4 regions of the Salinicoccus jeotgali genome follow, and region 1 is predicted to be linked to each of the others. Evidence: riboswitches for the same ligand, from Rfam matches in the RefSeq annotation. Region 1 holds a riboswitch; each other region holds the start of a gene.
What was found. A riboswitch is a leader RNA that binds a small molecule or an ion and turns the genes downstream of it on or off. The one in region 1 is predicted to bind thiamine pyrophosphate.
Positions count from the first base shown of each region.

Region 2: another riboswitch for thiamine pyrophosphate. It lies ahead of ACZ43I_RS10605 (3-oxoacyl-ACP reductase); the one in region 1 lies ahead of tenA (thiaminase II).
Region 3: another riboswitch for thiamine pyrophosphate. It lies ahead of ACZ43I_RS04445 (ECF transporter S component); the one in region 1 lies ahead of tenA (thiaminase II).
Region 4: another riboswitch for thiamine pyrophosphate. It lies ahead of ACZ43I_RS03290 (YkoF family thiamine/hydroxymethylpyrimidine-binding protein); the one in region 1 lies ahead of tenA (thiaminase II).

Region 1 covers NZ_AP043830.1:77,009-84,577, reverse strand. Annotated here, with positions in the region: gene ACZ43I_RS00375 (YhgE/Pip domain-containing protein) at 1-79, shown strand, start outside; gene ACZ43I_RS00370 (metal ABC transporter ATP-binding protein) at 282-1,028, shown strand; gene ACZ43I_RS00365 (metal ABC transporter permease) at 1,025-1,870, shown strand; gene ACZ43I_RS00360 (metal ABC transporter solute-binding protein, Zn/Mn family) at 1,908-2,855, shown strand; TPP riboswitch at 3,034-3,133, shown strand; gene tenA (thiaminase II) at 3,204-3,890, shown strand; gene thiD (bifunctional hydroxymethylpyrimidine kinase/phosphomethylpyrimidine kinase) at 3,883-4,677, shown strand; gene thiM (hydroxyethylthiazole kinase) at 4,681-5,466, shown strand; gene thiE (thiamine phosphate synthase) at 5,463-6,083, shown strand; gene brnQ (branched-chain amino acid transport system II carrier protein) at 6,124-7,470, opposite strand.
Region 2 covers NZ_AP043830.1:2,053,270-2,060,838, forward strand. Annotated here, with positions in the region: gene ACZ43I_RS10595 (DUF3991 and TOPRIM domain-containing protein) at 1-525, opposite strand, end outside; gene ACZ43I_RS10600 (IS30 family transposase) at 649-1,608, shown strand; TPP riboswitch at 1,830-1,932, shown strand; gene ACZ43I_RS10605 (3-oxoacyl-ACP reductase) at 2,035-2,784, shown strand; gene ACZ43I_RS10610 (NtaA/DmoA family FMN-dependent monooxygenase) at 2,796-4,097, shown strand; gene ACZ43I_RS10615 (lipoate--protein ligase family protein) at 4,319-5,131, shown strand; gene lipA (lipoyl synthase) at 5,177-6,124, shown strand; partial or broken gene ACZ43I_RS10625 (IS30 family transposase) at 6,646-7,041, shown strand; gene ACZ43I_RS10630 (MalY/PatB family protein) at 7,087-7,569, opposite strand, start outside.
Region 3 covers NZ_AP043830.1:882,261-889,829, forward strand. Annotated here, with positions in the region: gene ACZ43I_RS04430 (2-oxoacid:ferredoxin oxidoreductase subunit beta) at 1-47, shown strand, start outside; gene ACZ43I_RS04435 (ABC transporter ATP-binding protein) at 169-1,890, shown strand; gene ACZ43I_RS04440 (ABC transporter ATP-binding protein) at 1,883-3,709, shown strand; TPP riboswitch at 3,758-3,848, shown strand; gene ACZ43I_RS04445 (ECF transporter S component) at 3,941-4,495, shown strand; gene ACZ43I_RS04450 (ABC transporter ATP-binding protein) at 4,501-5,895, shown strand; gene ACZ43I_RS04455 (energy-coupling factor transporter transmembrane component T family protein) at 5,888-6,679, shown strand; gene ACZ43I_RS04460 (YlbF/YmcA family competence regulator) at 6,803-7,228, shown strand; gene mutS (DNA mismatch repair protein MutS) at 7,397-7,569, shown strand, end outside.
Region 4 covers NZ_AP043830.1:643,058-650,626, reverse strand. Annotated here, with positions in the region: gene ACZ43I_RS03325 (SLC13 family permease) at 1-724, opposite strand, end outside; gene ACZ43I_RS03320 (hypothetical protein) at 983-1,198, shown strand; gene ACZ43I_RS03315 (glutathione peroxidase) at 1,285-1,758, shown strand; gene ACZ43I_RS03310 (pyridoxamine 5'-phosphate oxidase family protein) at 1,822-2,400, shown strand; gene ACZ43I_RS03305 (protein adenylyltransferase SelO) at 2,440-3,891, opposite strand; gene ACZ43I_RS03300 (hypothetical protein) at 4,049-4,495, opposite strand; gene ACZ43I_RS03295 (SDR family NAD(P)-dependent oxidoreductase) at 4,545-5,282, opposite strand; TPP riboswitch at 5,438-5,536, shown strand; gene ACZ43I_RS03290 (YkoF family thiamine/hydroxymethylpyrimidine-binding protein) at 5,598-6,176, shown strand; gene ACZ43I_RS03285 (VOC family protein) at 6,214-6,645, opposite strand; gene ACZ43I_RS03280 (DUF7916 family protein) at 6,837-7,569, shown strand, end outside.

The sequences.
Region 1 (7,569 bases):
ATCATTAGTGCTGCTATTGAAGAATAAAATGCCGAAGTATGAAGAAAAAGTCAATAAACTAAGCAAATTTGAAAGTTGATTCTAGCAGGGGCCTACTAAACAAAGTAGGCCCCTTTTTGATGTAATTTACTTAAATGACTGTAAATTTGCATATCTTTAGTAATTTTATTTGTAAAAACCAATTACTTTTGTTATAGTGAATTAAGTTTAGGGAGCCCTAACTTAGGGATCCCTAATATTCACTATCCCAGAGGGATGTATAGTAATAGGGGGATCACGTTTTGGAGCAGTCACTCGACGTTAAAGATTTAACCGTTTCATATTCTAATAAAATTGCCATAAAAAACTTTGATGTTTCAGTGGATTCGGGCAAACTGATCGGCATTATCGGACCGAACGGTTCCGGAAAATCAACATTTGTAAAATCAGTCCTTGATCTGGTGCCAAAAGATTCGGGGGAAGTACAGATATTTGGAAAATCCATCGATAAAATCCGTAAGAATATCGCCTATATTCCTCAAAGATCACATATAGATTGGAATTTCCCCATCCTGGTCAAAGACACGGTGATACAAGGCACCTATCCTAAATTGGGCCTATTCAGCCGCCCTAAAGAGAAAGAAAAGAAAATAGCCATGGAAGCATTAAAAAAAGTCGGAATGGAAGAATTCGCCGATAAACAGATAGGTGAACTTTCAGGTGGACAGCAGCAAAGGGTGTTCGTAGCGAGAAGTCTCTCTCAAAATGCCGATATCTTATTCATGGATGAACCATTTGTTGGAATCGACATCCACAGTGAGGAAGTCATCATCAAAATTCTGAAGGAATTGAGGGATCAGGGAAAAACGCTATTCGTCATCCACCATGACCTGACCAAAGTAGAAGATTATTTTGATGACTTGATCTTAGTGAATGGCGGTCTGGTTGCTGCAGGGCCGGTTGCTGAAGTGTTCACCCCAGATCTGATGGAGAAAACTTTTAATGCGCCATTAGCTGTTTTAGAGAACATGGGAGGTAAACTATCATGAGTTTTTTGAATGACCTATTGTTCTATGATTACCTCCAGAAAGCCTTGATCACTTCAATAATGGTCGGCATCATATCCGGTGTAATCGGCAGTTTCATCGTACTGCGCGGAATGTCGTTGATGGGGGATGCCATTTCGCATGCAGTACTGCCTGGCATCGCCATTTCTTACATGTTGGGTATTTCGTATTTCTATGGTGCTGTAGTAGCAGGAGTGATCGCTGCTGTGGGTATAGGTGGCATCAGCCAAAACAGTAGAATCAAGACAGACGCTTCAATCGGAATAGTGTTCTCAACTGCTTTGGCTCTAGGGATCATACTGATTACAAAAGCGCAGAGTGCAACAGATTTGACGCAGATACTGTTCGGTAACGTCCTCCACGTCAGGACTTCTGATATGTGGATCACTGCAGGGGTCAGCCTTCTGGTCATCATCATTATCGTGGTCTTCTATAAAGAACTTCTCATTGCAACATTCGATGAGACGATGGCACGGGTTTATGGCTTGAACACCCGTTTCATCCACTATGGTCTGATGGTACTGCTGACACTTGTTGCAGTCGCCTCCCTGCAGACAGTCGGGGTGATACTGGTAGTCTCCCTGCTGATTACGCCGGCCTCGACCGCCTATCTGCTGACGAACCGCCTATCCATCATGATCGTATTATCTTCAATTTTTGGAGCCAGCGCTGCAGTGGTCGGCATCTATTACAGCTACATGCATGATCTGCCGTCCGGCCCTATCATAGCGATTGCTTCTGCCATCCTCTTTGTATTGGTGCTGATTTTTTCTCCAAGGCAAGGCGTACTGTGGCCAAAGCTTCGCAAGATGAAAAAATCATAATTGATGAGCCATTATAAATTTTTAGGAGAGATTAAACATGAAGAATAAGATTACTTATCTGATCGGCCTGTTGATGGTCGTACTAGTGTTGAATGCTTGTTCAAATGAAAGCAGTGCTGCGGGTGAAGCGAATGAGGATGATAAATTGAAAGTGGTCACATCCTTTACGATTCTAGAGGATCTCGCCCGTGAGATTGGAGGCGAGGATGTCGACATTCATAACCTCGTACCGACCGGCACGGATCCCCATGAATACGAACCACTTCCTAAAGACATGAAAAAGGCCACTGACGCGGATATTCTTTTCTATAATGGCTTGAACCTTGAGGGTGGTGGAAATGGTTGGTTCTTTAAAATGATCGATTCCGTCAATCAGGACCTAGACGATGTCTACTCCCTATCAGACCGCATCGAACCGATGTACATCACTGATGAAGAGACCCAAGCAGAAGAAATCAACCCGCATGCTTTCATCAGTCCTAAAGTGGGGATAAAGATGGCAGAGGATATGCGTGACGCTTTCATTGAAAAAGACCCGGAAAGAAAAGAAAACTACGAGAAGCGGGCTGACGAATATCTTAAACGATTGAAAGATGTAGAAGGGGAGTACCAACAGAAGATAGATGACATTCCGAAAGAAGGTCGGGTACTTGTTACAAGTGAACGCGCCTTCCAATATCTTGCCAGTGATTACGGTTTGAAGGAAGGGTATATATGGGCAATTGATACTGAAGATACCGGTTCACCCAACCAGATAAATTCACTTGTTTCATTCATTGAAGAAAATGACGTGCCTGTACTCTTCATCGAATCGAACGTCGATCCGCGTCCGATGGAGACCGTCTCCGATCAGACGGGCGTTCCTTTTTCCAAAAAACCCATCTATTCCGATGAAATTGGAAAACCGGGAGAAGAAGTGGACACCTATATCAAGTATCTGAATTACAACATCAATCTGATCCATGACGAGTTGAGCGCCGAGTAAAAGATATGGCCGTGTGGCCATATCTTTTTTTAATGGTTGATGACCCTCGATGTTCTATCTATCATTGATGTCGTCAAATTTCCCGGGAAATCATTGAAACACATTGACAGTCTGATGACTCATATCCATATTTGACTTTGAGGAATGAGTCGGCTAACATGATAATCAACTGAATACGCAACACCACTAGGGGTGCTTTTTAGCTGAGACGGTCACAGACCGATCCCTTTGACTTGATCTGGATAATGCCAGCGTAAGGAATGTGGGATGGTCGGACATATCCTGTCTTCATACTAAACCCATTTCCTACGCTGGAAATGGGTTTTTATCATTCTAAATAGGAGGATTATGATGTTAAGTACACAATTGAAGCAGGATGCAGAGCAGTTTATTGACGAAATATACGGGGATGATTTCATCCAGGGGCTCATAAATGAAGATATTGATCACGCTTCACTCATCCACTATCTTCAGGCAGATGCATTATATCTTGAAGAATTCGCAAATATTTATGCCATGCTGATCTCGAAGACCACTTCCAAGGACATGATGGAATATCTTCTCGAAGAGATGCGTTTCATACTTGGGGGAGAGGTCGAGGCACATGAAGTTTTGGCAAGAGCTGTAGGAAAGCCATATGCAGAAATCATAAAGGATGGAGAATGGTATCCTTCTGCCGATCATTATATTAAACATATGTACTATAACGCCTATGCTAAGGAAAATATCGCATTCACATTAAGTGCCATGGCACCGTGCCCCTACATCTATCAAAAGTTGGCGGAAAAGGCGATGGCGCAAAACGTATTCCAGGAAAACCACCAATACCGGGGATGGTTCGAATTCTACAGTAGCAATATCGATGAGACGGCTGATGTGATGTTCAACGCCATCGACAAAGAAGCGGAGAATATGAATGATGATGAAATAGGCCTGCTGCGCAAAAATTTCAGAGAGAGTGCAGAGCATGAAAGGCGGTTCTTCAATATGGCGATGACAAGAGAACACTGGGCGGGGGTGGATATGAATGTCTAGAATGCCCATTGCGTTGACTGTTGCAGGGACCGATCCGACTGGCGGCGCTGGTGTTTTGGCTGATATCAAAACCTTCCATTCACAAGAGGTGTTTGGAATGGCTGCAATCACCGCCCTGACCGCACAAAATACCATAGGCGTCCAAGATGTCCATAATATCCCGGGACAGTTTCTACAGGAGCAATTGGACAGCATCTTTTCCGACGAAGTACCAGACGCCATGAAAAGCGGCATGATTGCCAACGAAGAGATGATGGCAGTCATAAAAGAGTGTGTTGAACGCCACCAAGTCCCCTATATCATCGATCCGGTCATGATTGCCACAAGCGGTGATCCACTCATAGATGGAGATGCTGCTGAATTTCTCAGAACACAGCTTTTACCCCTTGCTTTGACCGTTACACCAAACATACATGAAGCAGAGAAGATCAGTGGCCAACAAATCAGTAGTGAGGGGGATATCAAGAAAGCTGCCGATATTTTCCTGAATGACATCGGGGTGCAGAGCGTTGTAATAACAGGCGGACATCTGGATTCAGGCCCCACAGACTATTTATTTACTGCAGACAACGCAATAGAACTCAGTGAAACGCGTATCGATACAACCAACACACATGGCACAGGATGCACATTTTCAGCAGTGATGACAGCAGAGGTGGCCAAGGGGAAATCAATCGAAGAAAGTTTCCGTACCGCTAAGCGCTATATCACTTCGGCAATCAGACATAACCCAAATATCGGAAAAGGTAATGGACCGGTCAGCCATTTCAGCTATAAAGGAGAGTAATTCATGGATAATGTAAATAGACTCAGAGAGATGAACCCGCTTGTTGTCTGCATCACAAATGATGTCGTCAAAAACTTCACGGCTAATGGGCTCCTTGCGATTGGCGCTTCGCCACTTGTAGGCGGGGAAGTCGCAGAAGCTTCAGATCTGATGAAATCCGCTTCTGCACTCCTCATCAACATCGGTACTGCAGATCAATCCAAACTACAGGTCATGGATGAGATGATGAAGGAAGCAAACAGGAATGATGTGCCGATTGTATTTGATCCAGTCGGATTTGGTGCTTCACGCTTCAGAGTCGAGATTACAGAACAATTATTGTCACGCCATAAAGTTTCACTCATAAAGGGGAATCCCGGAGAGATGCATGCACTATCAGGAGCTGAAAGCAATATGAAGGGGGTCGACTCTAAAGAAGAGACTCCTGCCGAAGAAATTGCAGGCAAGGCCTATGATCGGTACAGGACCCCTGTACTTGTTACAGGTGAGCAAGACGCCCTTATGACTGACAGCGGACTTTCGATAATGGGTAACGGCCATGCCCTACAGGGGAGAGTGACAGGCTCAGGATGCCTTCTTGGTGCAATCATCTGTGCATTCCTTGGAACCTCAGACCGGTTTGATGACCAGTCCATCATCGATGCGGTCAGCTATTATAACCTGTGCGCTGAGAAGGCGGCTTTGGCCCAAGAACATCCAACCCCAGGTACATTCGCCACAAGGCTGATCGATGAGCTGTATTTGAATGATGACAACTTGCTCAAAGAACGGAATGTAACGACCAGATGATGGATAAAAACGCACTTGAATTATACTTTATCTGTGGAAGTTCCGATACGGATGAGCACCTCCCCGCCGTGGTTGAGAAAGCTTTGGATGCTGGCATCACACTGTTCCAACTCAGGGAAAAGGGCAGCAGATCCTTGACAGGCGATGAACTGGTGGAGACAGCTTCTGAAATAAAAAAATTATGCGATAGCTATGAAGTGCCTTTCATCATTAACGATGACTACGAACTGGCCGAACAGATTGAAGCCGACGGGGTACACCTCGGTCAGGATGATATCAGGGTCCAAGATCTCCCTCCCTATTTTAACGACAAGATCGTCGGTCTATCTGTAGGTAATGCAAAAGAATTGGCATCAAGCAATCTCAAAAAAGTCAGTTATATAGGCACGGGGCCTGTCTATGCCACACCCTCAAAGGCGGATGCCGGCAAGGCCATTACGCCAAAAGGTCTGGCTGATATGAGACGCCTAATTGGCGACAAGCCAATGGTGGCAATAGGTGGCATCACCCCGGACAACTACATGGCCTGCCTGGAAAACGGAGCTGATGGCATCTGCGTGATTTCCGCCATTGCAAACGCACCGGATATAAGGGATGCCGTACATCGCTTCCTATGATGTTGAAAAATAATAGGTGAAGGTCCGTGCGGACCTTCACCTATTTGATATCATCATTGAATTGTACTGCAGGCTTCCGTTTCTTCCCATTGGCCGCCCTACCTTTATATCTATCTATGCCATAGCCCGCTGCCCCCGCAATAAAGGCCGGAACCATCCAGCCCAGACCTTGTTCGAAGAATGGTGTCTGTCCAAGGAGGAGACTAACAGTTTCTGATTCAATGCCGATGCTGATCAACACCTCATATAATGCATAGACGGCAGTCACGAATACCGCAGCCTGATACATCTTCCTGCTTTCCCCCGTTACACGCTCAACTAAAGAGAGGACTATCAGGACAATCGCGATTGGATAGATGAATACCAATAGGGGAAGCGCAAGCTCTAAAATCAGATCCAACCCCAAATTCGATACCAACAAACCAATTAGAACGAAGATGCCCGCATAGGTAGAATATGCAATATTAGGGTAGATTTCGTTGAAGAATCTTGAACAGGCACTGATCAGTCCCACACAGGTCGTAAGACATGCCAGGAGCACAATGATGCCAAAGAGCAATCCGCCCGCCGCCGGGAATAGAAGATTCGCTGAATGTGTTAATATCTCTGCACCGTCTTCAAGCCCACTTCCCCCTGGTATGACACGCCCGATCCAACCCAGCGAGAAGTATACGGCTACCAGACCCAGTCCTGCTATCAGCACTGCACCGAAAGTTCCTTTTACCAATTCTCCTTTTGTTTCTGCACCCTTATCCTTCAGGGCATTGATGATCACGATTCCGAATGCCAATGCTGCGACCGCATCCATGGTGAAATAGCCTTCCAATATTCCGGTGACCAATGGCGAACCAGTGTACTTTTCTGCAGCAGGGGCTCCGGGATTCTCAAAAGTAAAGAAAGCCCTTACGACGAGCACCGACAATACCAACAACAGAAGCGGCGTAAGATACTGTCCGATGCGGTCCACTATCTTTTTAGGATTGAGGCTTATCAGGTATGTAATTCCAAAGAATACGATGGAAAAAATCGCAAGTACAAGGCTGCTTTCCACATTAAAGATCTGTTTGAACCCAAGTTCATAGGCAACACTGGATGCACGCGGTATGCCATAAAACGCCCCGATGGACATATAGATGATGACTGCAAAAGCCACACCAAATACAGGATGCACCCGTTGCCCCATGGACACCAGGCCATCCTCGGACAAAGCCACTGCTACGATCGCCATGATAGGAAGCAGTACGCCAGTAATCAGAAAGCCAATTATTGCAGGGCCGAAGCCGTCACCTGCTTCCATTCCAAGAAGCGGTGGGAAGATAAGGTTACCCGCACCGAAAAATAAGGAAAAAAGCATAAATCCCGCAAATATTATATTAGATCTTTTCATTATTATAGCTCCTTGATTCAATTTGATTCCTAGAGGATTTTTGGATTGCTGCCAATTATTTGGAATCGAATCATTCCCCGTTAAAAAACGCCCCTGCTC
Region 2 (7,569 bases), 310 kb from region 1:
GACGACTTCTTTATTTTTCGCCCACAAAAATACGACATTGTTATTGTGATCTTGCTGTATGAGTTTTTTATCAATGAGTGTATCTACTAAGTCTTCATTGATGCCTCGTTGATTAACGAGGTAATCTTTTGCGACGGAAGTGTCTTCCGACAGCTCATCTGGCCGAAAGACAAAGGGTTCTTGTTCTTTATCGACATTGACTTCTGCGGTTTTGTACTCATCATTTAAAGTGAGTTCTTTAATGGCACTTCTAAAGCTATAATCATGAACACTTCTTAAATAATTGATCGGATTCCCTTTTAAATCTTGTGAGTTCCAGAAGAATGAGTTATTTTGCTTATCAATCACAAAACTGTCATGTTCAGCGAGTTTTGCGTACTTATCAGATACGTGGATGACGACATCGCCCTGCTTTTCAATCACATCAATGAGATCTGCTTTTTGAGCTTGAGTGACCAGTTCCTTTGGTATCGGTTTTCTTTCTTTAAACAGTTGCTGTATCTCTTTTTGAGAGTATTCTTTCATAGTCCTTCTCTCCTCTTTTTTAAGGATCGCCGATTGTAAAATTAAGCTAGACACATAAAGAAAGCCACTCGTGATACACTCAAAATGTATTTCCGACCAAAGAAATCATAGGAGTGATCACGAATGACCTACACCCATCTTAGCACGGATGAACTTGTAATTATAGAATCTTATTTCCATCAGAATGTCTCTGTATCAAAGATTTCAGAACAGATTGGCCGAGCACGTCAGACCGTCCACAATGTGGTCACTTTCCTGAAAGACGGTCACACCGCATTGGATTTCTATAAGCGCTACAAGGCAAACAAGCAGCGTTGCGGTCGAAAACAGACGGTGCTGTCGAATGATCAACGCGCATATGTGGCAGAAAAGGTCGCGCAAGGATGGACGCCGGATGTGATTGTCGGTCGCCGTGAACAGCCGATCAACTGCTCCAGCCGCACATTGTACCGCATGTTCAAGCGCAAAGACTTTGATGTTTCCACCTTGACGATGAAAGGAAAGCGAAAACCCAACGGCCATAAGGAACGCCGTGGGAGACAGGCTTTCAGACGGAAACTCTCTGACAGAAAGACGGACTACCCAGCATTCAAAGAAGAATTTGGACATCTGGAAGGCGATACCATTGTCGGCATCCATCATAAAAGTGCCGTTGTGACACTTGTAGAACGGCTGTCGAAAGTGATCATTACCCTCAAGCCCGAGGGCCGGACTGCAAAGGATATTGAAACAGTCATCAACGCATGGTTCCATCAGATCCCCAGAAATGTGTTCAAATCCATTACTTTCGACTGTGGTAAGGAATTCTCAAATTGGCAGTCAATGAGCAACCGAAATGATATTGATATTTACTTTGCCGACCCGGGCACGCCTTCCCAAAGAGGATTGAATGAACATTCCAATGGACTGCTTCGGAAAGACGGCCTGCCCAAGCATATGGATTTCAACACAGTGGATCAGAGGATGGTTGCTTCAGTAGCCTCCAAGAGAAACCACATACCCAGAAAGTTTTTGAACTACCAGACACCGCTGGAAGCATTTATGAGTTACATGAATGTAGGCAGGCTGTCTAGCTTATTTTGACAAACGAAGAAATGAAAAATAACATATACAGGGGCCATTTCCATCAATGAACGACCCCTATATAATAGTAGAAACACGTTCAATATACTGCCGGACCTCATTAGAATTTTTTTGATTCACTTGGATGAGAAGTCCTGCTCAGCTTATTCAATAAATTTCAAAGTATTCACTATTTACTTGACGTATCTCTTAGAAGTACTACAATGATATTAAATAGAATAAATTTGCACTAGGGGCGTTTTTGTAAACTGAGATGAGGATAACCTCAAACCCTTTGAACCTGATCTAGTTAAAACTAGCGTAGGAAAGTGTTACTTCGATACAGCTAAATATCTATGCCTTTATAGGTGTATATAATTCGCTCTCGATACGTAACCTTCTTACGAAGGTTGCGTATTTTTTTTCTAAAATAGAGGAGGTATTTACTTGGCAAGGACAGTTTTAGTAACAGGAAGTGGCAGAGGTCTTGGTAGATGCATCGTAAAAAAATTGAGTGAAAAAGGCTTTAATGTCATCATTAACTACAATCGCAGCAAATCAGAAGCAGAAGCGTTGCAAAAGCAAATCGGACCCCAAGCAATTTCTATTCAGGCAGACGTTACAAATAGGAAAGAAGTTGAACAGTTAGTTAAAAAAGGGACTGAACATTTTGGGCAGATTGATGTTGTAGTAAACAACGCACTCGTAAACTTCAAGTTTGACCCAACTACTCAAAAAGCATTTAAAGATTTAACCTACAAAGATTATGAACAACAACTAGACGGCACGTTAAAAGCCGCGTTCAACGTATCACAAAGTGCCCTCCCCCAATTCCTAGAGCGAAAAGAGGGTGCAATCATTAGCATCGGAACGAATCTATATCAAAACCCTGTGGTACCATATCACGAATATACAACAGCAAAAGCTGCTTTAATTGGGTTCACCAGAAATGTTGCAGCAGAGCTTGGTCAGCACGGCATCCGAGCAAATATCGTTTCGGGCGGATTATTGAAGACAACAGATGCAAGTGCAGCCACAACACCTGAAGTATTTGATTTAATCGCACAATCCACACCATTGAGGAAAGTCACATCCCCTCAAGATGTTGCGAATATGGTGGTTTATCTTTGTTCCGAAGCAGCAGATGGTATTACGGGGCAGAACATCACGGTGGATGGCGGCCTTACTATGAACTAGGGGGATATATTATGATTAATCCGAAACAGTTAAATATAGGAGTTTTATTGTATGGTGTAGGACATCATCAGGCAGCATGGATGACAGCAGATTCGAGCATAGATGAATTTACGACAATTGGATACTATGAAAATTTGGCGAAGATTGCTGAACGTGGAAAATTCGATGCGGTATTTTTCGCAGATGCACAAGCCTTCCCTGCTTATAGTGCTACGGAATTGCCAACGAGTTATTTTGATCCAATAGTTGTATTAACTGCCATGAGTAATGTCACAGCTAACGTTGGACTTGTTTCAACTATTTCGGGAACGTTTAATAACCCGTTTACTTCAGCAAGGCAGTTACTCACACTGCAGCATATAACAAAAGGACGTGTGGGCTGGAACCTGGTGACATCAATGTCCGATTACGAAGCACAAAATCACAGTATGCTGGAATTACCGGAAAGAGCAGTGCGTTATAAGAAAGCAGATGAATTTGCAGAAGTCATGGATAAATTATTTGAATCGTGGTCCATTGATGACTATAGTCCAGACAGAGCGAACAATAAAATCACCAAAAACGATAACATTCAACCGTTCAACCATAATGGAGATTACTTCCAAGTAAAGGGGCCATTAACCCTGCCTTTAGGAAAGGAAGGAAAACCGGTTGCGATGCAAGCAGGGGCATCAATAGAAGGCGTGGCACTTGCTGCGAAATATGCCGATGCAGTCTACTCAGTTGCTTGGAACTTAAGACAAGCAAAAGCCTATCGTGAGAAATTAGATCGGGCAATAAGAGAAAGTCATCGGCCAGACTGCTCAATCAAAGTGTTTCCAGGTCTAGTGACTTATGTGGGTAAGACAAAAGAAGAAGCACAAGAAAAGAAAGCGAAATTAGACGATTTACTGCCAATTGATACTGCGCTGAAGCAACTCGAATTCTTTGTTCAGCAAGACACAAAATCGTGGAAACTCGATGAAAAAGTCCCTGCATTGCCCCCAATCGAAGAATTCACAGGCCCAGTCGGGCGTTATCAAACTGTGTTAGAAATCATAGAAGACAGAAATCCGACAGTCCGTGAACTACTCGGTTACCTAAACGCTGGAGGCGGACACTTGACACTTATTGGTACGCCTGAAGAAATTGTCGATGAAATCGAAAAATGGATGAAGGCAGGTGTCGCAGATGGTTTCAACTTGATGCCGCCAACACTCCCAGGCAGTCTGGAAGATTTTGTTGAATTCATCATTCCAGAAATGCAAAAGCGCAAAATTTTTAGAAGAAATTACAATGGAGAAAACTTAAGAGAAATGCTATCATTATATTAATATTTCAATTTTTATTTTGAAGTACCGAAAATTTTCAACTTTCCAGGTACTTTAAGTTTTGAAAGTAAATTATTTGATAAATATTAAAAAAATCACTGTTTTATAATAAACTGTGATTCACTTCTTTACTTTCACTCAAGGAATTTAATAATAAGAAAATATCTGCATTTTTTCTATCACTTTAAAAAATTAGGTTGGATCTAATAAGGAGGAGGGTTATGATGCCAGAAGAATGGGGATTTTTGAATACAGGACACAACAATGCGGCTACCAATATGGCGATTGATGAGGCTTTATTAAATTGGCATAGTAGAGGAGTTATCCCCCCTACATTAAGATTTTACGGTTGGTCAGCACCAAGCCTATCCGTAGGAAGACTTCAAAGAGTAGATAAACGGATTGATTTTTCTGCACTTGAGCGATATAACTGCGATTTTGTTCGGCGTTTGACGGGCGGTAGCGCCGTACTTCATGATGATGAGCTAACCTATAGTATTGTCGTGACGGAGGATCATCCCTTCATACCCACATCTGTTCGTGAAGCGTACCATATTTTAACAAGAGGGATCTTAGAAGGGTATCGTAATTTGGGCATACAAGCTGATTATGCTTACCCATCGAGAGAAGAAATAATTAAAGGCAGATCATCGGTTTGTTTTGAACAGGCTACTTACTATGAACTAATTATTGATGATAAAAAACTTTCAGGCAATGCTCAAGTACGTAAAGATGATGTCTTACTACAACATGGCTCAATTCCAATGAATATTAATGAAAAAATGTTGTTTGATCTTTTCCTTTTTCCATCTGAAAGAATGAGAGAGAAAAAGCGTACTTCTTTTTATGAAAAGGCCATCGCTATTAATGCGATTACAAATCAAAATTACACATACGATATGTTAGTGGACGCTTTTTATCATGGCTTTCAAACTGGCTTGGATGTCAAGTTTAAACCGATGACATTGACCGATGCACAGTGGGATGAAATCAATCAATTGGCAAAAAGCAAATACGCGACCCAAATTATGAATTAAAACAACTACTTGCATTATATCAACTACTGAAGGAGTGTACTTTCGATGTCTAAAAAAGAAGAGTACCTGCGTAAACCTAAATGGCTAGAAACTAAAATCAATACTAATGGATCATACTCAGGATTAAAGAAATTGATGCGAGATAAAAAATTAAATACGGTATGTGAAGAAGCAAGATGTCCAAATATTTATGAATGTTGGAGCGAGCGTAAAACTGCTACATTTATGATTCTTGGTGATACATGCACACGTGGGTGCCGATTCTGTGCGGTTAAAACAGGAATGCCGAATGAATTAGATTGGAATGAACCAGAACGTGTCGCGGATTCTGTACAAATAATGGGGTTGAAGCACGTGGTTGTTACAGCCGTCGCTCGAGATGATTTAAAAGATGGCGGTGCGGCGGTTTTTGCTGAGACAGTCCGGGCGATCCGCAGAAAAAACCCTGGTTGCACCATCGAAATTTTACCTTCTGATATGAAAGGTGATTACGAGAGCTTGCATACTTTAATGAGCAGTGAACCAGATATTTTTAACCACAACATTGAGACTGTGAGAAGATTGACTAAAAAAGTACGAGCTAGAGCAATGTATGATAGGTCACTAACCCTGCTTCAGCGTGTGAAAGAGGTTGCTCCTGACGTACCAACGAAATCAAGTATTATGGTGGGCTTGGGAGAAGAGAAAGAAGAAATCATTGAGGCCATGGATGATTTACTGGAAAATGATGTGAATATTATGACAATTGGTCAATACTTACAACCGACGAAAAAACATTTGCGGGTCGAGCGTTATTACCATCCTGATGAATTTGCGGAGTTAAAGCATATTGCACTATCAAAAGGTTTCCGTCACTGTGAGTCTGGGCCACTTGTCCGTTCTTCTTATCATGCAGATGAGCAAGTCAATCAAGCATCAGCACAGCGTCGTATTAACTATATGAAAGGCTATGAAGCCCAGGAAAACTCGCAGGTTGACTTTACATTCAGGTGATAAACATAGTGATTATGAATACCTGTAATTATTCTGTTTCAACAAGTCAAGAATTCTCTTTCGGTGTGTGGTTCAGGCAGTTCCTTTTTCCGGCGTACTCTGAAAGACCTCGTACCCTTTAAGGTGTTCCTGAAGGAAAAATGCCAAACTGATAAGGTCTGACGTACTGTTCATCTAAAGTATGTCAGACCTTATATTTTTCTTCGTTTCCTCAAAGGTTTTTCAAAGAAAATGAGGAGCGTATATTACTGTTCTTAGACCACTTTACAGTATTGAATTGAGGGAGGCTTGGAGTCTAATGATGTAATTATAATAATGCTTTTCCATATCTGGTGAATACTTCGAATTGGGTGTGTCTTGTCCGATAGCTTCAGCCCGTAACATTGTCGGTGATCCTCCACAGCATAACCCAATATCATTTATGTCGATACGATGTACATTACCAGCCTATTCAGTGATTTCATAACGATTATGATACAGTGAATTCAACGCAGTCGTGACAGTCGTTTACAACGGCAGGTGTTACACTAAAACCCGAAGGCCGGAACGGCGCAGGATATCGAGGTTGCCATCAATACATGGTGTCAAAAGATGCCCGGGAACCTGTTCAAATCCATCACTTTCGACTGTGGCAAGGAATTCTCCAACTGGCAGTCGATGAGCAATCGGAATGACCTGTCCATCTACTTTGCCGATCCGGGGACACCGTCTCAACGGGGACTGAATGAACATTCCAATGGATTGCTCAGAATGGAGGGGCTGGCCAAAGATATGGATTTAATAGGGTCAGTCAGGCTTTTGTCTCATCCGTCTCTGCAAGAAGAAACCACATCCCAATAAAATCACTGAACTACTGCGCGCCGTTGGAAGTCTTTTTGAGTTACATGGGTGATAAGCAACTGTCTAGCTTATTTTGACAAACGAAAGATGAAAAGATACTTCGATTTATAGAAAATACCCAATTAAATATAGGTCCCAGACTTACAATTTTGAGTATCATATAAATAATCAAAGGTATCCTTAATACGCCTCATCCCATCTTCTATGCGAATCCGGTTGGAGGCAGCATTGAATCTAAAGTGGTTATTCTCATGATTTAAAAATAACTTGCTCGGAGATACTGCAATGCCTCCAATGTCGATGAAAGCTTTATGGACTACGTCAGTATCAAAGCCGGACTTTTCAAAGCTAATCCATCCGAGATAAGTGGCTTTTGGAATATCAAATGATAAACAATCAGAAAGATGCTCATTAATATAGTCATTGATATACTCAAAATTACCTTGAATATGATCATTAAGCTGATCTATCCACTCGTTACACTCAGTGTAAGCTGCTTCAATTGCTGCGAGAGCCAGGCTGGAAACATTACTGACCTGATATACTTCTTTGGCTGTTTCGGTAATTACCTGAGCCAATTTTTTATCTTTTGTAATGAAATAAGA
Region 3 (7,569 bases), 810 kb from region 1:
CGCTTGAAGATGAAACATTCGATGAGCTGATGGCGGCATTCCGATAAGTTGATGCATTCGAAGCAGATGTGCTTCGAATGCATTTTTATTTAGACTGTCAAAATAGATTGAATTATGTCATAATTACTATAATACTTCGGTAATCGAAAGAAAAAAGGGTGGAAGAAATTGCTGACAGTCTATAAATTCGCATTGAAATATAAGTGGTTCATGGCCATTGCCCTCTTCTTTATGCTGATAGAGTTGACGGTTGAACTCACTCAACCCTATCTGATATCCAAGGTCATAGATGATGGGATTGTGGCAGAAAGCATCGACACTGTGTGGTTCTACCTGATCGTCATGTTCGCCATCAGTATGGTGGCGTTTATAAGCGGGATAATGAACTCCCTCTTTGCAAGTCATGTGGCAAACAGTTTCAGCTATGACCTGCGCACAGCACTTTTTCGACGGGTCCAATATTTTACACTGGCGACATTGTCCAAATTTCCAACCTCGAGCCTCATTACGCGTATGACCCAGGATGTATTGCAGTCTGAGATGCTGCTGTATATGTCATTGAGGGTGATCATCAAGGCACCATTGCTTGTTGTCGGTTCCCTCATCATGTCTTTTGTCGTCAACCCGACGCTTGGATTCTATCTCTCCTTTCTTACACCTCTCCTTCTTATCTTCTTGATTTTTACAGCGAGAAAAGGTGGACAGATATTCTTAAGGGTCCAAAAACGGCTGGATAAGATAAACCGGTTCATCCAGCAGAATCTAGAAGCTGTAAGGCTGATCAAGGCAAACGACCGTGCCGATTTTGAGATCAGCAAATTCAGCAAAGTGGCAGGGCGCCTGCGCGACGATACCATATATGCCCTGAGATTGATGGAATCCATCATGCCAGTGCTCCTCCTCATCATCAACGGCAGTCTGCTAGTCGTACTTTGGATGGCCTCAGATCTTTTGCAGAACAATACCATCCAAGTGGGTGAAGTGGTGGCCGTAGTAAACTATGCATTAAGGATGCAAGGCGGATTTTCAATGTTTGCATTCATCATCATCGCCTTCAGCCGCTCCAAAGCTTCGAGCGACCGCATGGAAGAAGTGCTGAAATCCCCAATCAGCATAAATGATAATGCAGAGATCGTTAAAGAAAACCAGGCAGGGTCGGTTAAATTCGAAGGAGTCTCTTTCAAATACCCAGGTTCTTCCCGCTACGTGTTGCGCGATATCAGTTTTGAAGTCCGTGAAAAAGAGAAATTTATCATCATGGGCGGGACCGGCTCAGGAAAAAGCACGCTGCTCAGCCTGATACCTAAAATGTATGAGACAGAGGAAGGTAACATCTACATCAACGGACGGGACATCAAAGAATGGAATGAAGAAGACCTAAGACAGGCCATCGGATATGTCCCACAATCAGCGGTGCTCTTCTCGGGAAGTATATTCGAGAATCTGCTGTGGGGTGACTTGGAAGCATTGGAATCCGATATCTTCACATCAACCCAAAAAGCCCAGATCCATAATTCCATCGAATCGTTCGATCATCGTTATGATACAAGAGTCGGACAAAGGGGCGTAACATTGTCTGGTGGACAGAAGCAGCGGCTGTCGATAGCGCGTGCACTTGTCAGGAAGCCAGGGATACTTATATTGGATGACAGCACTTCAGCGCTTGATATAAGAACGGAATCTGCCCTTTGGGAAGCGATCAGGGAAGAAGAAACCACCCAGATCATCGTGACGCAGAAGATAGTCACCGCTAAGATGGCAGATCGTATTCTGCTGCTTGAGGGCGGGAAGATCAATGCGCTCGGTTCGCACGAAGAACTGCTGCAGCAGTCCGACTTGTACCGTTCAATAGTGGAATCACAGACGGAAGGAGGGCAATTGGATGATTGATTTCATAAAGAAACCGTTTGGACACGAACCTGTCCTCACTAAGGAAGAAATCAAAAATAAGAAGAATAAAGACGATCAGCGTCGTGCCAACGATATTTCTGGCACCTTGAAAAGGCTCTGGAAATTTATCTCGGAAGAGCGTAAGCTTCTCTATTCGATCATCTTCCTGGTGACCTTGACGAGTCTGCTCAGCATTACCGGTCCGTTCCTTGTTGGCTATATCGTAGACAATTATTTCGTACCGCGTGAGTTTGACGGGCTCGGCCGCATATTGATTTTTCTCCTTGTCATCTATATACTGCTCTCCTCCATACAGTACACAGCGGCTTTCTTCATGGTGGGCTTGTCTCAGAGGACGATATACAAACTGCGCTCGCGGCTGTTTTCGCACATGCAGAAGCTCCCCGTAAGATTTTTTGATAAGAGGCAGCATGGCGAGCTGATGAGCCGGATGACAAACGACATCGAAACTATTTCCCAGACGTTGAACACTTCATTTATCCAGTTTACGACAAGTGTCGTGACTTTGATTGGTACAATCAGTGTAATGCTTTATCTCAGTCCACTGTTGACGTTATTGACGGTCACGATCATACCGATATTGATTGTGGCAGTGGCATTCATCACAAAGCGGACGGGGCCGCTTTATAAAAAAAGGCAGAGGGCCACGGGTGAAATGAATGGTTATATCGAAGAGATGGTATCCGGTCAGGAAATCGTTAAAGTATTCTCCCAAGAAGAAACGGCCATACGCAATTTCAGCGAGAAGGCTGCGAACTTAAGGGAAATCACTTTTTGGGCCTTCCTCTATGCAGGTTTGATTCCAAAGATCATGAACATGCTGAATAATGTCAGCTTTACGATTGTTGCCGGGGCCGGTGGCCTGCTCGTGTTCTATACAGATGGGCTTGTGACCATCGGGACGATTGTGGTCTTTGCTGAATATGCCCGCCAATTCACACGGCCTCTGGCTGACCTTTCGAATCAGTTTAACCAAGTGCTGTCGGCTCTTGCCGGAGCAGAGCGGGTTTTTGGGATCATCGATTCTGAAACTGAAACAGATAGAGGGCATCTTGAGGATGTGACGATCCGCGGAGAAATAGAATTTGACGACGTCTCATTCTCTTATGATGCTGATCAAGAGAAGCCAACGATCAATCATCTGAGCTTCAAGATCGATGCCGGTGAATCGGTCGCGCTCATAGGTTCAACTGGTGCAGGCAAGACGACGGTAATGCAGCTGCTTGCCCGTTTCTACGAGACGGACAAAGGTGAAATCCGTATCGATGACCGGAACATATTGGATTATAAACGTACAGCAGTGCGTTCACAGACAGCTTTTGTGCTTCAGGATCCATACCTGTTCGAGGCGACGATCCGCGAAAATATACGATATGGTAAATTGGATGCGACAGATGATGAGGTCATTGAAGCGGCAAAATTGGCTAATGCCCATGAGTTCATCATAGAGCTTGAGAATGGCTATGATACTGTGCTCGAGGCTGATGAGGGCTTCGTCTCACAAGGACAGAAACAACTCATTTCCATAGCGAGAGCACTGATAACTGATCCGGCGATACTGTTGCTTGATGAGGCGACGAGCAGCATAGACACGGTTACGGAACTGAAGATCCAGGAGGCGCTTGAACGATTGATGAAGGACCGTACAAGCATCATCATCGCGCATAGATTGAATACAATCAAAGCCGTGGACCGTATATTCGTCATGGAACTCGGTGAACTCGTTGAAAGCGGCAGTGAAGAAGAACTGCTTAAAGCGGGTGGTAAATATCATCAAATGATTGCGGACAATAACTGATTTTACAAAAGTCTGAGAATACGCTATCATGGAGTTAATTGAATAACAGCACACCACTAGGGGTGTCCTTTTGGACTGAGAATTACCCTTATCACCTGATCTAGATCATACTAGCGTAGGGAAGTGGCATATTACATAAAATTATAATATGCACACCACTACATTAGTGGTGTGCTTTTTTTATTCTCTAATGATTTCAGGAGGGTATTAAAATGAAGAAAATCTTTAACATTGACAGACGTTTTGGTGACCGTCGTCGTTTCACTCGTGTTTGCAGTCATCTACTCAGTTTGGGGGGCATTCTACACAGCTTTGAAACCTCTCGGCATCCATCTAAATGAATTGGTCTATGGCATGTGGTTCATCGCGCCGGTCATCGTATATCTCATCATCAGGAAACCGGGGGTTGCATTGATTGCGGAATTTGCAGCAGCCTCGGCTGAAACCATAGTCCTGCTGCAGTTCGATGTCATGCTTATTATCTATGGACTTATCCAAGGGTTGGCCTGTGAACTTGTTTTTGCCATTGTACGATATAAAAGTACAGCGTTGATGGTAGCTGTATCAGCAGGGACAGCAGCGGCGCTCTCTACACTGCCTTTGGATTGGTACTATGGTTACCTTGCCCATCTCGAAACATGGAACCTGATTCTGATGGTTGGCTTCAGGATATTAAGTGGGGCAGTGGTCGCAGGGTGGCTTGCACATATCCTCTATAGAGCATTGCTTGAGACAGGTTTCCTTAAACTGCTCGGTCAGTATAAGGAAACAGAAAGGGGGGCATAGATGGTATGGAAGTGGTGAATATGGCATTGCAGTTTCGGGGCGCCAATGCCCCATTGTTTACGGACATGAACCTGCAGATAAAAGAAGGTGAAAAAGTTCTGATAGTAGGACCGAGTGGTTCCGGCAAAAGTACTTTATTGAATATACTGAGTGGCCTCATGCCACGCGTCATTGATGCACTGCTGGAAGCGGACCATATGGATTTGCTTGGTGAGGGTGCTGTGGTCTTTCAAGACCCTGATTCTCAGTTCACCATGCCTACAATCGGTGAAGAACTTGCTTTCATAATGGAGAATAATCAAGTGCCTGTCTGCGATATGACCTCGAATGCCTTATCCGTATTAGAGGCGGTGGGGTTGGAAAAACCTCTTGATGCTCAAATCAGCAGCTTATCGGGCGGCATGAAGCAAAAACTTTCGATTGCTTCTGCATTGCTCCAGAAAGCCGATACTTTCTTTTTCGACGAGCCGACAAGCATGTTGGATGAAAATACTGCCTGTTCTTTATGGGAGACGATACAGGAAGTGTGGGAAGAGCGTACTGTAGTAATTGTCGAACACAGGGTTGAACACGTGTGGTTTAGAGTGGATCGGATTATTTTGTTGAATGATGAAGGCTGTATCGCCGCCTCCGCCACCCCGGATGATATGTTAAATGACAATAGGGAAGCATTGGACGCTCTAGGGGTATGGCATCCCCATTCTTGGCAGAACGCGCCCCGGTTCGCCAAAAGCACGGGTAATGGCATGCCGCTTCTGCAGATCAAAGGTCTTTCAATAAACAGAGCAGGAGACGAGCTGCTTAATGTGGATGATCTGCATATATCAAAAGGGCAGTGGATCACACTGGAAGGAAAGAATGGAAGTGGCAAATCAAGTTTCATGATGGCTGTCATGAAACTGATGCAAACACGGGGTGAAATCATATTCGAAGGTCGGCGGATACGGAAGACCAAACAATTCCAAGGGGCACTCTATCCGGTTTTTCAGAACCCCGAGCTCCAATTCATCACCAATAGCGTCTTTGGCGAAGTGCTCATCAACCTGGAAATGCACTATGATGAGGCGGAAGCTGAAAGGAAGACGGGGGAGGTCCTTTCAAGGATGGGCCTCTCCCATATCAAAAGGCTGCACCCGCTTGAAATATCAACAGGACAAAAGAGGCGGTTAAGTGTCGCAACGGCCCTCGGCGGAATCCCGCAGATCATTTTTTTGGACGAACCGACATTCGGATTGGATGCGCGCCATACGTTCAAACTGCTCGAACTGATGCATGAGCTGGTTGAAGGTGGTACGACGATTATCATGATCACCCACGATAAAGAAATAAAAGAACGCTATCCCTCGCGGCGTCTCCAGATCCATGACGGTATAATGAAAGAGGTGGGTAGCGGTGTTTGAATCGATAAAACGCTATTCTACATTTATAGATGGGACCAACCCGCTCACAAAAATAGCAGTGGCCATCTGTCTATTTGGAACTGTGGTATTAATACATGATCCCAATCATCTATTCCATCTGTCGCTTTGGATGCTTTTATTATTTTTAGTCATGAGCGGAATTGAACTCAAGTATCAAGCATTGTTGATTGCCGTAACCATTTTAACAGGGCTTATTTCCAGCGCATATATGGTTTTATACGGTGAAGGTGACACGACCCTATTTGAATTTGGTCTTGTGCACATCACTGAGGAAAGCGTAGTGAGAGGACTTCACATAACGATGCGCGGTCTGACGCTGTCATTTTTCGGTTCGCTCATCATTTTTACTACCAGGTTGACTGATGTATTCTACAGCATGATGCAACAGGGGAAAGTAAAGCCGCAGTACGCCTATTCATTTATGGCATCGATTCGTATGATGCCTGTTATAGTCGAGGAGTTCATCACTTTGAGGAGGGCGCGCAAAGTACGCCGTTCATTGATCAGCCGAAAGTATATAGGGGGACTCAGAGGATTCACGAGCACGGTGGTGATATTGCTCAGCCAGAGCATCAGACGGGCACATCGTCTTTCGGTGGCGATGGAATCGAAAGGATTCGATGATGGGGTGCGGACCTATTACCGGCAAACTAGATTTTCCGGATATGACGTCTGTTTTATAGCACTCATTGCTGTAGGTGTCATTGCATCTTACTATTCAGGACAGTGGATAACGCCTTTTGGTACATCCGATGCAAGATAATGAAAGAATCGCTTTGAAATATAGTGATAAAAGATATATACTGATAGGAGATTTTAATAATCCGTAAAATATCATCTGCTATAAATGAAAGCCGGATGCAAAATATGAAAAGGTGGCAGTCGAATGTATACGAAGGACGATATTGTAAATGAAGCGAAAGATCTTGGCAAGATGATCGCTCAAACCGATCAGGTGGAGTTTTTCAAAAAAGCCGAAGCCAAAATCCATGAAAATAAAGAAGTGCGCGAAAAGATGGCCAGTTTGAAGAGTCTGCAGAAGCAGGCGGTCAATTTCCAGAACTACGGTAAGGAACGGGCCTATCAGATGACTGAGGAGAAGATCAAAAAGATCGAAGCCGAGCTGGATGAAATGCCGATTGTCGATCAGTTCAAGGAGTCCCAAGGACAAGTGAATGAACTCCTTCAGATGGTCTCACACGCAATCAGCCAGACTGTAACAAACGATATAATCACCTCAACCGGTGGGGATCTTCTCCAAGGTGAAACGGGCGCGGCAATGGAAAACATGCCGAACCAGAAAAAAGACTAGACATTCGAGAAGCTGCATATCCTTTTGGGGTATGCAGCTTCTTTTTCGCTTTATGTGTATGGATATAGTGGGAGCGCCGTTGATGCAAGAACAGTCGGTAAGGTTAAACAATGAAAGCGACACATGATATAATGCAGTTATATTTAAATCGATAATGGAAGTGTTTAAATGTCTACAGTTACACCTATGATGCAACAATATTTGAATATAAAAGATGAACATCCCGATACACTGCTTTTCTACAGACTCGGCGATTTCTATGAGCTTTTCTATGAAGATGCAATCACGGCAAGTAAGGTGCTGGAGATTACATTGACTTCAAGGGATAAGAAGAAAGATCC
Region 4 (7,569 bases), 570 kb from region 1:
AAACAGCTTCCGTCGTATCCACAATGGAGCGATCTACATATTCGAAGGTCTTCCCTATCTCGGCTTCGGCCAAAAATTCCTTCACTTCTTCACGGATCTGCTCGCCGGCGCCGAGCGTATCAGGCAGCAACCGGTAGCCGATAGTCACGATATAGGCGAATCCTGCTGCAGCGATCGGCAGCCCGACAATCGTCATCTGAAAAAAGGAGAAGCCGCCATAACCTGCTTCAATCAGGAGGCCATGGACCACCAAGTTGGTCGAGGTGCCGATGAGTGTAATCGTGCCGCCGAGTATCGTTACGTAGGATAAGGGTATCAGGAATTTGGAAGGGGCAATCCCATTCTTAAGACACCATTCCTTCAAGACCGGTGTCAATGTCACGACGATTGGTGTATTGTTTAAAAATCCGGAAATGATGGACACCGGAGCCAGCAGCTTCAGCATCGACCGTTTCGGCGTTTTATTGCCGGTAAGCAGACGATCAACATACCCTTCGACGATGCCGTGCTTTTGAATGGCACCTGCCACTATGAACAGCAACAGTACAGTCAGCAGCCCTTCGTTCGAAAAGCCGTCCAAAGCCTGCTCAGTCGAGATGACGCCTGTAAGCAGGAAAACTACGAGGAAGAAGAACACTACAAGGTCCGCCCGTGCCAACTCGAACACCAATGCAAGCAGCATGATGATGAGCATCACAGCAACAAAGATCATCTCAGCAGTCATCAGCTCCCCCCTTTCCCCATATGGTATTAGCAATATGATAGCATATTTCACAGCCATAAAATGTTAAACGGAATAACCTGAGCTAAAAAAATGTGTCTAATTATTGTACACCGAAAACGCTTTAATTGTAATAATTCAATTTATCATGAATAAAACACCCTAAATGCGGTTATGTACAAGTATCAGCCGAATGGCTACAGTCAAAATATGATGGTCATTCTGAAACAGCAGATTCATAGGAATGGAGGATAACCGGATATGGATAAATTCTCAGGCCAACAGATCAGATCTTTGATTGAAGAGAAGAAGGTAAGCGGCGAGTTGCAGCAGCCGTCCCAATGCATGCACTCCGATATCGTCAAATGCTATGAAGACGGTCGGGCACATCGCTATGTATGTATGAATTGCGGCTATGCCGACAAGAACCGCGCCGCTTTTTTCGCACAGATCAACACAGATCAGCAAATGGGCTAACGTAAATACGGTTATGAGCCAAATGAATGCGCTCATGTGCCGTATTACATATAATGATAGATAACTTCCAGAAAAGGAGCATCCATATGAATATATATGATATAGAAGTAAAGAAGGCGAATGGCGAAAGCTATTCACTTGAGGACTACAAAGGAAAGCCAATGCTTATCGCAAATACCGCCAGCAAATGTGGACTGCGCGGCCAGTACGATGAATTGGAGACTCTACACAAGGAATATGAGGATCAGGGCCTGATTGTCCTCGGTTTTCCTTCCAACCAGTTCAATAACCAGGAACCAGGTTCCGATGAAGATGCTGAAGAAGCCTGCCGCATCAACCATGGCGTCACATTCGACATCCATGAAATCATCGATGTCAATGGCGATACGGCCCATCCCCTCTTCAAACATCTTAAAGAAGAGTCAAAAGGCATGATGGGTGATAAGATCAAGTGGAATTTCACAAAATTCCTAGTCGACCGCGAAGGCAATGTTGTCTCACGCGTCGCACCGACGACCTCTCCACTCAAAATGAAAGATGATATCGAAAATGTGCTATAACATATAGTGGGCCAGGCTTGAAGCCGCGCCCGCTATTTTTGTACGCATGAAAGGAAGATACAGATGTCTCACAGCGAATACACCCTTCAAGATATGTATGGCACCACCAGACGTGCACTCGCTTTCTACGACAACCAGATGCTCGACTGTATAAATGGAGAAATGCAACGCTTCATCGCCTCCCAGGAGATGATGTTCATCGCCACTGCCGATGCAAGCGGCAACTGCGACAATTCATTCCGCGCCGGCAATAGTGGGTTCGTCCGGGTACTCGATGAGACGACTTTAATATACCCGGAGTACCGTGGGAATGGTGTTATGGCAAGTCTTGGGAATATTTACGAAAATCCCCATATCAGCTTGCTGTTCATCGACTTCTTCACCCACCACATCGGCCTGCACGTCAACGGACGAGCTGACATAATCGAGGTTGATCAGCTTCACGATTACTGTGACGCGAAAACCATCTCCGACATTATGGAAGAAGAGGACGGGCGTGCCGAACGATTTGTAGTCATCCAGGTCGATGAAGCTTATATCCACTGTTCCAAGCATATACCGCATTTGGAGAAGCGATCGGGCCCCTTGGATCAAAAGAAAGGCGGCGACTTCTTCAACGCCAGAAGAAAAAAAGATATGTAGAAGAAAAAGGCATCCCCACAGAAGGGATGCCTTTTGAATTCATGTGCCGCAGAATGTCATCGTGATTTTTTCATCATCTTCCGGCGGCTCTTTATATTCCTTGTCATGCCCGTCGTCAAACGGCGTCGCAAACGCCTCTATCATTTTTGTGGCTTTGCTGTAGTCCCCTTGTTCGACGGCAAGGTCCAATGCCTCCTCCACGAGATGGTTGCGCGGGATGACTGCGGGATTGACCTGCCTCATCTGTTCATATGCCGATTCGACCGTCAAATCCTGCACCTCAAGCCTCTCTTCCCATCTCCTGCGCCAATCTTTAAAGCGTTCACTAGCCATAAGCGCATCATCATTCCACCCGTCAAGAGACAGCGTGCGGAACGTTTTCGTAAAATCAGCCTGGTGATGGCTCATGAGATCGAGCAGCTCCATTCCAAGCGCATCATCTTGACTTCCACTGCCGTCGAGGCCGAGTTTATCGCGCATGCCTTTTTGCCATTTTTCATTATACAGTTGGCCGAATCGGCTGAGCGATTGTTGGGCGACCTTCACCGCTTCTTCCTTATCCTCATGGAGCAGCGGCAGCAGCGTCTCAGCAAACCGCGCAATATTCCACTGGCCGATCCCCGGCTGGTTCTGGTAGCTATAGCGTTTTTGCGCATCTATTGAACTGAAGCATGTCTCCGGGTGATAGACATCCATAAAGGCACACGGACCGTAATCGATTGTTTCTCCGCTTATCGCCATGTTGTCTGTGTTCATTACACCGTGGATGAAGCCCACATGCTGCCATTTGCTGATCAAGTCAGCTTGACGCTCTATGACGGCATCCAAAAATTCCCGGTACTTGTCCGGTTTCGATGCAATTTCTGGATAATGGCGGCCGATTGCGTAATCTGCAAGCATCCGCACATTATCGTCTCCCTCAGCACGGGCTGCATATTCGAAAGTTCCAACACGGATATGACTCGATGCCACACGGGTCAATACTGCACCCGGGAACATCTTGCCGCGGCTCACCGCTTCCCCTGTCGTAATAAGTGCCATGGCACGGGTCGACGGTATTCCAAGCCCATGCATCGCTTCGCTGATCATGTACTCCCGAAGCATCGGCCCGAGTGGCGCACGCCCATCCCCCATGCGGGAAAACGGCGTACGTCCGGAACCTTTCAGCTGAATGTCCATCCGTGCGCCTGATGGTGTCACCTGCTCACCGAGCAGTACTGCACGGCCATCCCCGAGCATCGTAAAACTGCCGAACTGATGCCCCGCGTAAGCCTGTGCTATCGGTTTACTGCCTTCTGGCACCTCATTCCCCGAGAGGACATCAGTTGCTTCCATCTGAAGGTTTGCCGCATCCAGACCCAATTCCCCCGCCAATTTCCAGTTGAAGAGGACCATTTCCGGAAACTCTGCACTCTCCGGTTGTGTTTCTCTATAGAAGACTCCCGGGAGTTCTGTATAAGTGTGTTCCAATTGCCATCCGCTTTCAGTCATAATATTCGCCCCTTTTACGTGGTATTCTGTCTACCCATTTTATCAGAGTTGGTACAGCATTAATAACTATGGGTATATCTGCTTTCTGCTGATAGTTGATTTTTAATGTATGAAAACAAAATGCCATGACTTTTGTGGTCATGGCATTTTTGACATCCTACGTATAATTTCTCTTTATTTTTTTATTCCAAGCTTTTGAAAATACTTCATTTCTATCATTCCATGCCGTTAATTCATTCAAAAGATAATAATAGTCCTGGTCGGCAGTCATGACGCTTCTGGTAGTCAATTCAGTGTCGATATCATCATCCTTGACGATGACCTTCCAATCACACTCCACCTTGGCAGAAAGCGGATCGCCTTCTTTTATCGTATAGACGTTCCTATTTTCGGTGCCGTAGGTGATATTCAGGTTTGTAAGTGTCCGGAGACCTTCATCTGAATATTCTTCGAGCACCCATGTGTCTTCAGTCAATTTCTTTATGACATCACGTGTCCTTGAGCCTTCCCGGAGGACTTTTTTATCGATAGGGGCTGCTGTTTCTGCCTGCACATGCTTCAAGGTCACTTCCGAGTAGTCATTTATGACTGGGGTTCCAAGCACGGAAGCATCGAAGTCGACAGTCAGTACAGGTGCCTTGCCCCCTATAAACCTACTGGGCGGTGTAACCGCCATCTACAAGGAGGGTTGTGCCGGTCGTAAAGTCATTCTCCGCCAGGAATACCACTGCATGTGCAATCTCTTCAGGCTTGCCGAGCCTACCGATTGGGTGCTTATCGACGAGAGCATCATAAAACTCTCCCAATGCGTCCTTATTCACCATGTTGGAATCAACATAGCCCGGAGCTACTGCACTGACGCGGATGTTATCCTTGGCATATTGTAATGCGACGGATTTCGTCATTAAGTTTATTGCGCCCTTGGAAGCGTTATATGCAAATGCTGTCGGTTCGCCTACACTGCCGAGAATGGATGCGGTATTGATGATTGCGCCGCCTCCAGCCTTCTGCATTTCAGGAATGGCATGCTTCGAACCGTAGAATACGCTATCTTGATTGACTCTGATCACTTTATGGTAATCTTCGTAGGAAAGCTTGTGCGTCTCGCCCTGGACACCGATTCCGGCGTTGTTGAACATGATATCCAGATGTCCAAACTTTTCCACGGCGAGAGCAACGACTTTTTTAATATCCTCTTCCACTGATACGTCGGTCATCTGAAACACAACGTCACCATGGCTTTTCAACTTTTCTTCTGCTTTCCTGCCCGCTTCCTCATCGTAGTCTGCAATTACGACTTTTACCCCTTTTTCCAAGAACGCTTGTGCTGTGGCGAGTCCAATACCGGAGCCGCCTCCTGTAATGATTGCTACTTTGTCCTTAAGATCCAAAGTGCATCCTCCTTTTAATGACCGTATCCGTTCACGATACAGGTACCCAATTATCTCAATTTTCAAACTTTATAACGCAATTTATTTTTAATCATCTCAAGCTATCACTTGTAGTCGATTGATGATCACATGTATGATAAAGATGAAACTGCATACCGATGCACTGGGGGCGCTATATAAAGCTGAGACGGATTACCGGACCCCTACGACCCGATCTGGATAACACCAGCGTGGGGAAGTGCAGCTGATATACCTTCATGCTGCATTCCTATCGGACTGCAGTTTTTTATATCAATATTCAGGAGGTATGGCATTATGGGAAATGAATACGGTTCAAAACAGCCGGTAGGCTGTCAATTCAATTTGAGTGTGATGAGCGACGACTTTGTGGATGTCATCCTATCAGCTTTGGAGGAAACTGAAACTGCTGAAGTCATGATGGTGACGGATGACGTATCATCGTCGGTGCATGGCCCTATATCCGAAGTTTTTGCTGTTGTGGAGTCGATCTACTTAAACGCCGCACAGACTGGCAAGCACGTGGCGATGAGCGGTACATTTTCGGTTGGATGTCCCGAAACCCACGAGGAGAATGATCTCGAAACACCGACTGGTTCGACGGCGCCGCGTAGAGGTGTGGCGCAACAGGCCGGATGCAAATTCGCGCTCTATCCGCTGGGGACTGAGGACTATATGGAGATTATCCAATCCCGAATCAATGCAGCAGCGAAAGAAGGTGTGAAAGTGAGTGCCAGCCATGGTGCCACAAGACTGGATGGGGACGTCCACGATATCTTCAATGCCTTGGAATCGGCGTTTTTGAAAGTACAGGAAGCGGCAGGACATACCGCCATGACCTTCACCCTCTCATCAAACAGTCCTTCCAACCGCTGATTGAATACGGCCCGCCTCTTTGAGGCGGGCCGTATTTCTATATGATCAGCATATCGTCCTCATCAAAATCCCAATCAGAACCATAGGCGACTTCCCAGTAATAGCCGTCCGGATCTTTGAAATATCCGCTGTAGCCACCCCATGAGGTTGGACTCGCTTCCTTGGTGACGATGCCACCTGATTTTTTGGCCCTCTCCAGTATATGATCGACCTCCGCTTCAGATTTCGCATTAAATGCCAAGGTGATGCCGTTGAAGCCATGTGTCACATCCATTGCCTCCGCCCCGGTCTCCCTGGCAAGCGTGTCGAGCGGATATAATGCCAGTTTCGATCCCTTCATCCTGAAGAAGATGATTTCTATCTCATCCTCATCACCCATTATGATCGACTCCAACCCAAGTTTCCGGTAAAAGGCGACAGCAGCTGAAATATCTTTGACGCCAAGTGTAATCAGATTGATTCTGTCCATGGCCATTCCCCTTTTCAGATAAGGTAGTATAGAAGATGTAGTTTTACATTGTAAATATACCATATATATTTGGTGCTGACAGAATATGGTGCAAAATATATTCTGAGCGCACCCTCCCCGCCATCCGCTTCAAACTGGTCAGCGGGGATATTTTTATATAGAATGAGGGCAAAGAAGGGAGACGATCCATTATGAAACGATTACTGGACTGTAATGCATCTGATTTCAAAGGCATGTCCGGCCGGGATCTGAAACAATCCATCCAGGCAAGTGAAGGCCGGGTGATGCTCGCAGAGACGATGGCCACAGTGCCCCCACTCTATCCGGACATCACCAATGCAGAACTGGCCGCTTCATTCGGAGCGGACATGCTGCTGTTCAACCTGCTGGATGTCTTCGAACCGAAAGTAGAAGGACTGGAGCCTTCTGCCGACTTGGAGTTGATGCAGGAAATTAAACAGCTTACAGGACGGCCGATCGGACTCAACCTTGAGCCGGTCGATCTCGATGCCGAGGAGATTGAAGCGCTCGACACCATCAACCGCGGACGCATCGCATCCAAGGAAGCACTAACGGCTGTAAAGACCCTTGGTTTCGACTTCATCTGCCTTACCGGCAATCCAAAAACGGGTGTCTCAAATGATGAGATCGCCCTAGCCATAGCGCGTGCCCGGGAGATATTCGGTGAAGATATATTGATCATCGCCGGCAAAATGCATGGAGCTGGTGTAGCAAATGAAACAGGCAGTACAATCATCACCAATGAAACCCTCAACACTTTCATCCGTGCAGGCGCCGATGTCATTCTGATGCCGGCACCCGGCACGGTGCCCGGGATCACCGTAGAAGACGCCCAGCAATATACCACCCATATCCATTCACAAGGTGCACTTGTTATGTCAACGATTGGTACCAGCCAGGAAG